DNA from 2 places in the Bacillus sp. 1A genome. Region 1 is predicted to be linked to the other one. Evidence: riboswitches for the same ligand, from Rfam matches in the RefSeq annotation. Region 1 holds a riboswitch; the other holds the start of a gene.
What was found. A riboswitch is a leader RNA that binds a small molecule or an ion and turns the genes downstream of it on or off. The one in region 1 is predicted to bind S-adenosylmethionine.
Positions count from the first base shown of each region.

Region 2: it holds a riboswitch for S-adenosylmethionine, as region 1 does, so the genes downstream of both, ACUN0F_RS07910 (methionine ABC transporter ATP-binding protein) here and ACUN0F_RS02175 (MetQ/NlpA family ABC transporter substrate-binding protein) in region 1, are expected to answer to the same signal.

Region 1 covers NZ_JBQYLZ010000001.1:410,534-414,746, forward strand. Annotated here, with positions in the region: gene ACUN0F_RS02160 (FAD-binding protein) at 1-177, opposite strand, end outside; gene ACUN0F_RS02165 (hypothetical protein) at 290-1,054, opposite strand; gene ACUN0F_RS02170 (NAD(P)-dependent alcohol dehydrogenase) at 1,200-2,108, shown strand; SAM riboswitch class I at 2,190-2,304, shown strand; gene ACUN0F_RS02175 (MetQ/NlpA family ABC transporter substrate-binding protein) at 2,390-3,202, shown strand; gene ACUN0F_RS02180 (methionine ABC transporter ATP-binding protein) at 3,215-4,213, shown strand, end outside.
Region 2 covers NZ_JBQYLZ010000001.1:1,585,271-1,589,483, reverse strand. Annotated here, with positions in the region: gene metQ (methionine ABC transporter substrate-binding lipoprotein MetQ) at 1-115, opposite strand, end outside; gene ACUN0F_RS07915 (methionine ABC transporter permease) at 140-805, opposite strand; gene ACUN0F_RS07910 (methionine ABC transporter ATP-binding protein) at 798-1,823, opposite strand; SAM riboswitch class I at 2,001-2,108, opposite strand; gene ACUN0F_RS07905 (hypothetical protein) at 2,234-2,578, opposite strand; gene ACUN0F_RS07900 (thioredoxin family protein) at 2,733-3,041, opposite strand; gene ACUN0F_RS07895 (toprim domain-containing protein) at 3,045-3,389, opposite strand; gene gcvH (glycine cleavage system protein GcvH) at 3,731-4,114, opposite strand; gene ACUN0F_RS07885 (arsenate reductase family protein) at 4,156-4,213, opposite strand, start outside.

The sequences.
Region 1 (4,213 bases):
GACCTGTTTTAATGAACTTTCATCCTCAGCATGTTCAACACGTTTAATTTTCGTTGGAAGTAACTTTCCTACATCGCTCATAATTGGATGATTTAGTTGCTCTTTATATGTATTTACAGATGTTGCAAGCAACACTGTATAAGCCACAATGACCACCGCTATCTTTCTTTTTTTCAAATGACACTCTCCTCTTCTACAGTTTTCCCTCTTCATATTGTACCTATTTTCCTATGAAGAAAGTATACAAAAAAGAGGGCACCTTATTTTAGGCCCCCCCTCATCAAAACTGTTACTTTGCTGCCGGCAATTGTATTGGGTCAAACTTTTCGTACGACGTATATTTTGCGTTCGTAATAATGTGTGCTTTATCCTTGCCGTTACTACTCATAATCATGTCTATCTTTGCTGATTCATATTTAAAATCTTTTGTAATGATATATTCTGCATCCACTTCTTCTATCTTTGCATTTTGTGCTTGTAACATTTTCTTCTGTGTTTCATCCATGCTAGTTAACATACTTTCTGTTTCTTGCCCTTTTAATGTAAATTTCAGTTTATATTTATCTCCGCTTTTCTCCATCTTCATTTTATCTAAAACTACTGCTGGCACTTCTAACTTATCTATAATATCTTGAGTCGCTTTCATTCCACCAGCGTTTAATTGCTCCTCTGGTACGGTTATAACTTCTCCTGTATTAGGGTTTTTTACCTCACCAGCAACTTTACCATCCACAGTATACACTACAACATCTGTACCGGAAATATTCATTTCAGAACGAGAATTCTTTGTCTTTGGCTCTAATTGCATCTTAGCCTTTAATATATCCATCTCTGTTCCCTCAGCTTTTACCCCTACACCATATGTCATCGTTACATGCTCTTCATTTTTAAAAGCTTCGTTCGTTTTCTTGAAAACATCCTTCGCTGCTAATTCCTTTTCTTTTTGAACTGATTCTTTTTTCGGTTCATCCGTCTTTGCTGTTTTCTCATTACTACACCCTACCCCTAAACTGATTGCAAGCACTAAACTTGAAACAAAAATAATTTTTTTCATAATGTCGCCCCCTTTCCCAAAATAATATCACCTCTTTTCCTATGAAATCTATATAATTTTTAATCTATATTCGCTATATAGCGACATGTTTAATGAAGATTTTAAATATGATGTAAATAACAACAACTCATTTCAGGAGGTCATTATGAAGGCGATCATTTGCACACAGTATGGACCACCTAACGTTCTTCAGCTTCAAAATATAGAGAAACCTACGCCTAAAAAGAACGAAGTATTAGTTAAAATTCACGCAACAAGTGTATCGACTGGAGATTGTAGAATACGCGGTTTTAATAGTCCCCTCTTATTTTGGATTCCTATGCGGATCATATTAGGTTTCAGAAAACCGAGAAACCCTATACTCGGCGTAGAGTTATCCGGTGAAATCGAAGAAATAGGAACAGATGTAACTCAATTTAAAAAAGGTGATCCAATTTTTGCATTAACAGAACTAAACCTCGGTGGTTACGCCGAGTACACATGCGTACATGAAAGTGGATTAATAACATTAAAACCTACCAATGTGACGTATGAAGAAGCCGCAGTTATTCCTTTTGGTGGAACTTCAGCATTGCATTTCCTAAGAAAGGGCCGTATAAAAAAAGGGCAACAAGTGCTCATATATGGTGCCTCCGGATCAGTAGGAACAGCTGCTGTACAACTTGCTAAATATTTCGGTACGACCGTTACGGCTGTTTGTAGTAATTCAAATTTTGAACTCGTGCAATCTTTAGGAGCCGATAAAGTAATTGATTATACAAAAGAAGATTTTACTAAGCTGGGTGAACGCTACAATATTATATTTGATGCAGTTGGAAAACATAAAAAATCCCTTTGTGAAAAGGCATTAACACCCAATGGAAAATATGTATCTGTTAATGGAATGATGGCAAAAGTAAGTAAAGAGGATATGATTCTACTAAAAAAACTAACTGAAGCAGAACATTTAAAGCCTGTTATTGATAGAACTTACCGATTAGAAGAAATTGCTGAAGCTCATATATATGTAGAAAAAGGGCATAAAAAAGGTAATGTTTCGATTACCTTAAAATAAAATATATTCAGAAAATAACATTGACAATTCTTTTTGTAAGATTTACTATTAGTACCATATTAAAAAAACTACATACACATACTCTTATCAAGAGTGGCGGAGGGACTGGCCCGATGATGCCCGGCAACCGAGCTTATGACGTATAAGCTAAGGTGCTAATTCCTGCAAAACGAGTTTTCGTTTTGGAAGATAAGAGAGGAACCTATTTTATCTATTCGGCACCTCTCTTATTTTTGGGAGGTGCTTTTTATTTTGGAACGTATATGAAGGGGGAATTATAGATGAAAAAAGTATTATTGAGCATTGTAAGTGGAGCGGTATTATTGCTAGGTGCATGTGGTGCTAATTCTGATAAAGAGGTAAAAGCATTAGATGAGAAAAAGATTACTGTCGGTGTAACTGGCGGACCGCATGAACAAATTTTTGAAAAGGTAAAAGAAGTGGCAGCAAAAGACGGACTCGAAATCGATGTAAAAGTATTTAATGATTATGTAGCACCAAACGTATCCTTAGATGAAAAAAGCCTCGATGTAAATAGCTATCAAACGAAATCATATTTAGACGTATTTAAAGCTGAGCGCAATATGAAATTAACGGAAGTATTTTCAACAGTAACATTCCCTATGGGCGTATATTCTAAAAACATAAAAGATGTAAAAGATTTAAAAGAGGGCGACGCAATCGCTGTACCAAATGACCCAACGAATGAACTTCGAGCTTTAAAGCTATTTGAAAAAGCAGGTGTTTTAAAAGTGGATCCGAAGGCTACAGAAAAAGCGACTGCAAAAGATGTAATTGAAAACCCGAAAAATTTAAAGATTGTTGAATTAGAGGCATCTCAATTACCAACACAGCTAGGTGAAGTGAAAGCAGCTGCAATTAATACAAACTTTGCATTAGGTGCAAAATTAAGCCCTGCGAAAGATTCTATTTTCCGTGAAGGAAAAGATTCACCATATGTAAACTGGGTCGTTGTTCGTACTGAAAATAAAGATGATGCTGTTGTAAATAAATTAAAGAAAGCGTATCAATCTAAAGAAGTAAAAGAATTTATCGAGAAAAAATTTGATGGTTCAGTTTTACCATCTTGGTAGGAGCTGACGATAATGATTGAATTAAAAAATGTATCCAAAGTATTTACAACAAAAAAAGGGAACGTAGAAGCTCTTAAACCTACTTCCCTTCAAGTAAAAAAGGGCGAAGTATTTGGAATCATTGGATATAGTGGCGCTGGTAAAAGTACATTAATTCGATGTGTAAATTTATTAGAAAAACCAACGACAGGAACTATTATCGTAAACGAGAAAGATTTAACTACACTGTCGACAAAAGAACTAGCAAAATCGAGACAAAAAATCGGAATGATTTTTCAAGGATTCAACTTACTTAAAACTGTGACAGTTTATGAAAATATCGCATTACCTTTACGTCTATCTGGTCTTCCCAAAAATGAAATTGAAAAAAGGGTAGAAAAGTATTTACGTATTGTCGATCTTTTTAATCGAAAAGATGCCTATCCTAGCGAACTTTCTGGCGGCCAGAAGCAGCGTGTTGCCATTGCACGTGCACTATCACATGAACCGGAAGTGTTATTAAGCGACGAAGCAACGAGCGCTTTAGACCCAGAAACAACGGATTCTATTCTCGACCTATTATTAAAGATTAATGAAGAAATCGGGATTACAATTTTATTAATTACACATGAAATGAATGTCATCCAGCGTATATGTGACCGAGTTGCTGTTATGGAACATGGAGCAGTAGTCGAAAGCGGGACTGTGAAGGACATCTTCACAAACCCACAACATGTAACAACGAAAAAATTTGTAAACAGTGCATTTGCAGCTAAAATTCCAGGAGAGGTACAAAAAGAACTACAAACTACCGGTGAAATTGTAACTCTCTCCTTTATAGGGAATGCTTCAGGAGAGCCAGCATTAGCTGTTGCTACAAAACGTTTCCAAGTGTATCCGAATATTTTATCCGGTAATATTACACAGTTAAAACATGAAGCATATGGGAAACTAGTCATTCATATGCAGGGTGAAAAAAATGAAGTAGACCGCGCTTTATCCTTTTTACAAGAGCAAGGGATCATCGTAGAA
Region 2 (4,213 bases), 1.2 Mb from region 1:
GCGGCACGTTAGAAGCCCCCACAACTAGTTTCTTTTCATCTTTATCTTTCCCGCCACAAGCAGCTAACCCAAAAATAGAAGTTGAAATAAGTGCTGTAAGTAATAATTTTTTCATTTGAAACATCCTCCTGTTTTTTTATTATCGTTTATCTATTCGAGTCGTTACACGATCACCAATCCACTGAATGAAAAATACCACTAGTAATACACAAATTGTCGCAACGATTGTTACATCGTTATTTCCTCGCTGGAATCCTTCTAAATAAGCAAGTGTTCCAAGGCCACCAGCACCAACAACCCCCGCCATTGCTGTATAGCCTACTAAAGCGATTGTTGTAACCGTAATACCAGATACTAATGCTGGTAACGATTCTGGAATTAATACTTTCAAAATAATAGTGCTTGTTTTTGCTCCCATCGCTTTTGAAGCTTCAATTACACCTTTATCAATTTCGCGAAGTGCAATTTCAACCATTCTCGCGTAAAACGGTGCCGCTCCAATAATTAAAGCTGGCAGTGCTGCACTCGCTCCAAGAATTGTTCCAAGCAGAATCTTTGTGAATGGGATTAATAAAATGATTAAAATGATGAATGGTATCGAGCGGAAAATGTTTACGAACGCTCCAATTGCCGTATTAACCGCTTTGTTTTCCCATAAATTATCTTTCGCTGTCATAAAGAGTAACAACCCTAAAATTAGTCCTAAAACAAATGTGGCCAGAGCTGCGATTGCCGTCATATATAACGTTTCACCAGTTGCCTCTAACATTTGATTCCAATCAACATTTGTGATCAACTTATCCATGTGCAATCACCTCCAGCTCTACTTGATCTTGATGTATTCCCTCTATTGCTTGCTGAATCGCTGTTTCCTCACCATTTAAATGAACAACTAAACTACCGTAAGAGCCGTTATTTGTTTGGGCGATGTTTCCTTGCAAAATGCTAACTTCTATATCACTGCGTTGCATTAATCTTTGAAGTACTGGTCTTTCTACAGCTTCACCGATAAACTGCAAACGAACTACTTTACCATCTGGATACTTTTCAATTAAACTTTCAATCGTTTCATTTGTATCTTCAGAATCCGTTAACTGCTGTACAAATCGCTTTGTAATGTCTTTCTGCGGATTGCGGAATACATCAAGTACTGGACCCGTTTCTACAATCTTCCCTTTCTCCATTACCGCCACTCGATTACAAATCTTTCGAATCACGTGCATCTCGTGTGTAATGAGTACAATTGTTAAACCGAGACGCTTATTAATATCTAATAATAAATCTAAAATTTGATCTGTCGTTTCTGGATCAAGAGCTGATGTCGCTTCATCACATAAAAGCACTTGTGGATTGTTAGCTAATGCTCTTGCAATACCCACGCGTTGCTTTTGTCCTCCGCTCAGCTGAGATGGATACGCGTCTCCTCTTCCTTCTAATCCAACAAGATAAATTAACTCATCCACTCGTTTTCTTCTCTTCGCCTTATCAACACCTGCAATTTCAAGTGGGAACTCGATATTTTCGCGTACAGTTCGTGACCAAAGTAAGTTGAAGTGCTGAAAAATCATTCCGATTTCTTGCCTTGCCTTACGAAGTTCACTCCCTGTAATTGCTGAAATCACACGATTTGCAATTGTAATTTGGCCAGAAGTTGGTTTTTCCAACTGATTGAATAATCTGATTAAAGAACTTTTCCCAGCGCCACTATATCCGATCACACCAAATATTTCACCTTTGTCTATTTTTAAATTGGCATTATCTACAGCAGTGACATCACCGCTTTTTGCTTTATATATTTTCTTTACATTTTCTAACAAGATCATGATGTTCACCCCTTTTTGTTTTGATCGACTCCGCAATTTTTTATTTTTGATGCGCGTAGTCCACCGTTATCATTACTTTTATTATTTGAATGTCCTCCACATTCAAACAACAAAAAAACCTTTCCGCTTTAGAGAAGCAGAAAGGTTTATATGCGTATATAACAACATTATCCCTCTCTCTCATCTCTCAAAGCATTTGCTTTGCAGGAATTGGCACCATTTCAACATAAGTTGACGGTTGCCGGGCTTCACAGGGCACAGTCCCTCCACCTCTCTTGATAAGAGAAATCAGATTACATTTTCGTCTGATTTGTAATTTATGAAATTGTCTATATTTTATGAATTGAATTGTATCAATATCCACACATCATGTCAACAGAAATTTTCTTAAAAAATGAAACTTCAGAATTTTAAGCGCCTACTGACATTGGTTTACATATATGAAACATCGATTCAACTAATAGCATCGTTCGATACGTTCCCGAATATTGTACACGTCCATCGTTCATTAACATTTGCAATCGTACATTGCCGTTCACCAATTGTTTTACATCTTCCTCATCTGCACAAACGATTTGCTCCGTTCCTCTTTCCTCATGTAGCAGCTCTATATAATCTCTTGAAATTTGTAACGAACAACTTTCATCTCCAAAGCGGAAATTAACAGTTTTTTCTCCTTGTCTTAAAAGCGGCTCTAAATGATATTGACCATTAGCGTAATTTACAAATGATTGCAGCAAAGAATATAATTTCACCCTAAATCACATCCTTCATATCACTTTCTATTACACATACCATTCCCTCTCACTAAAGAACAATCCTGTTACTTTCGCTCGACAAATACTGTAACCACCCTGCATCTCGACATATTTCCCGAGAAATATGTCGAGGCGGCAAAAACTTTGCCGCCTACTTTAATTCCGTATATAAATATTCAACCGAATGAAATGCATATATCTTCTTCATGAGTGTCCCATTTTCAAAAACAAGTAAACACGGTACACTTTCGATTCCATACTCTTTCGCTAAATGCGGAGCATAATTTAAATCTAACATTCCAATTTTCAAGTCTTCAATTGTCATCTCAACAACTGTTAACATCTTTTTTGCTAATTGGCATGTTCCACACATTGGAGTATATACATATAACACTGTTTTTTCTTCGTTCTCTATTAGGGCTGTAGCTTCGGCTCCTGTCCAATCAATCACTTCTATCATTCCTTACCGTAAATATTCTGTATAAACGTCAATGTCAGCTCCCCATAATACATTTGCTAAGTGTGAAGATGGCGCAGTTGCCACTTCTCGGTACGAGCGATCAATATAAATATGCTCTGCTTGCGGAAATTCTTTTCGAAATTGCTTCCTTAACTTTTCTCCAGCATCATCAGCATCCACTAGTACATACACTTCCTTATCAAAAAACTGATCAATGAGCTCATCCATTTTCGATAAACCAATTGTACCATTTGTACAAACAATTTCCACCGGTTCACGAATAATAGATTCAATCTTTCTTCTATCTGATTTACCTTCTACAATAATGACTTTTTCTACATAAATCATATGTCATCACCCGATCACCATATACTATACAACCTTTAACTTAGTATATAGTATATTCGTTATTTTCATGTTGTTTCCTGTTTATTTTTGCAAAAGAAAAGCAGAAGCGGCTTGCTCAGAACAAGAGGGCATTGGAACTCCTGAACTAGAGGCGCTTTTTGCCTCAAGTTCAGGAGTGAAATGACCGACTGTTCTAGCCGCTGGAGCTGGTCAATAAAAACTTAAACGAAAGTTTTTTCAAAAACGTTCTCCTACACGATAATTAGTATATGATTCTACGTTCATTATTTTACACAAAATAAAAAAGGACAGCACAAAGGCTGTCCTTCAGTCGACTATAATTAGTCTTGGTTTGTCATTTCTGCATATTTTTCTGCAGTTAATAACTTCTCAACTTGGCTTGCATCAGAAAGTTCAACTTTAACCATCCATGCACCCTCGTATGGAGATTCGTTAACAAGTTCTGGTTGGTCACTTAATTCTTCGTTTACTGCTACAACTTTACCGCTTACAGGTGCGTATAACTCAGAAACTGTTTTAACAGATTCTACGCTTCCGAATGGCTCGTCAGCTTCGATTGTTGCACCTACTTCAGGAAGTTCAACGAATACGATATCGCCTAGCTCACCTTGTGCAAAGTGAGTAATACCGATAACAACTTCATTACCTTCAGTTTTTACCCATTCGTGTTCTTCAGAGTAACGTAAATTATTTGGAATGCTCATGACTGTACCTCCAGTGAATGTATTAATTATGTAAAAATACCTTATTGGTACTTTTTCCACACACTTTCAAACTGCTCTTCGTTAAAACCAAGTGTTACA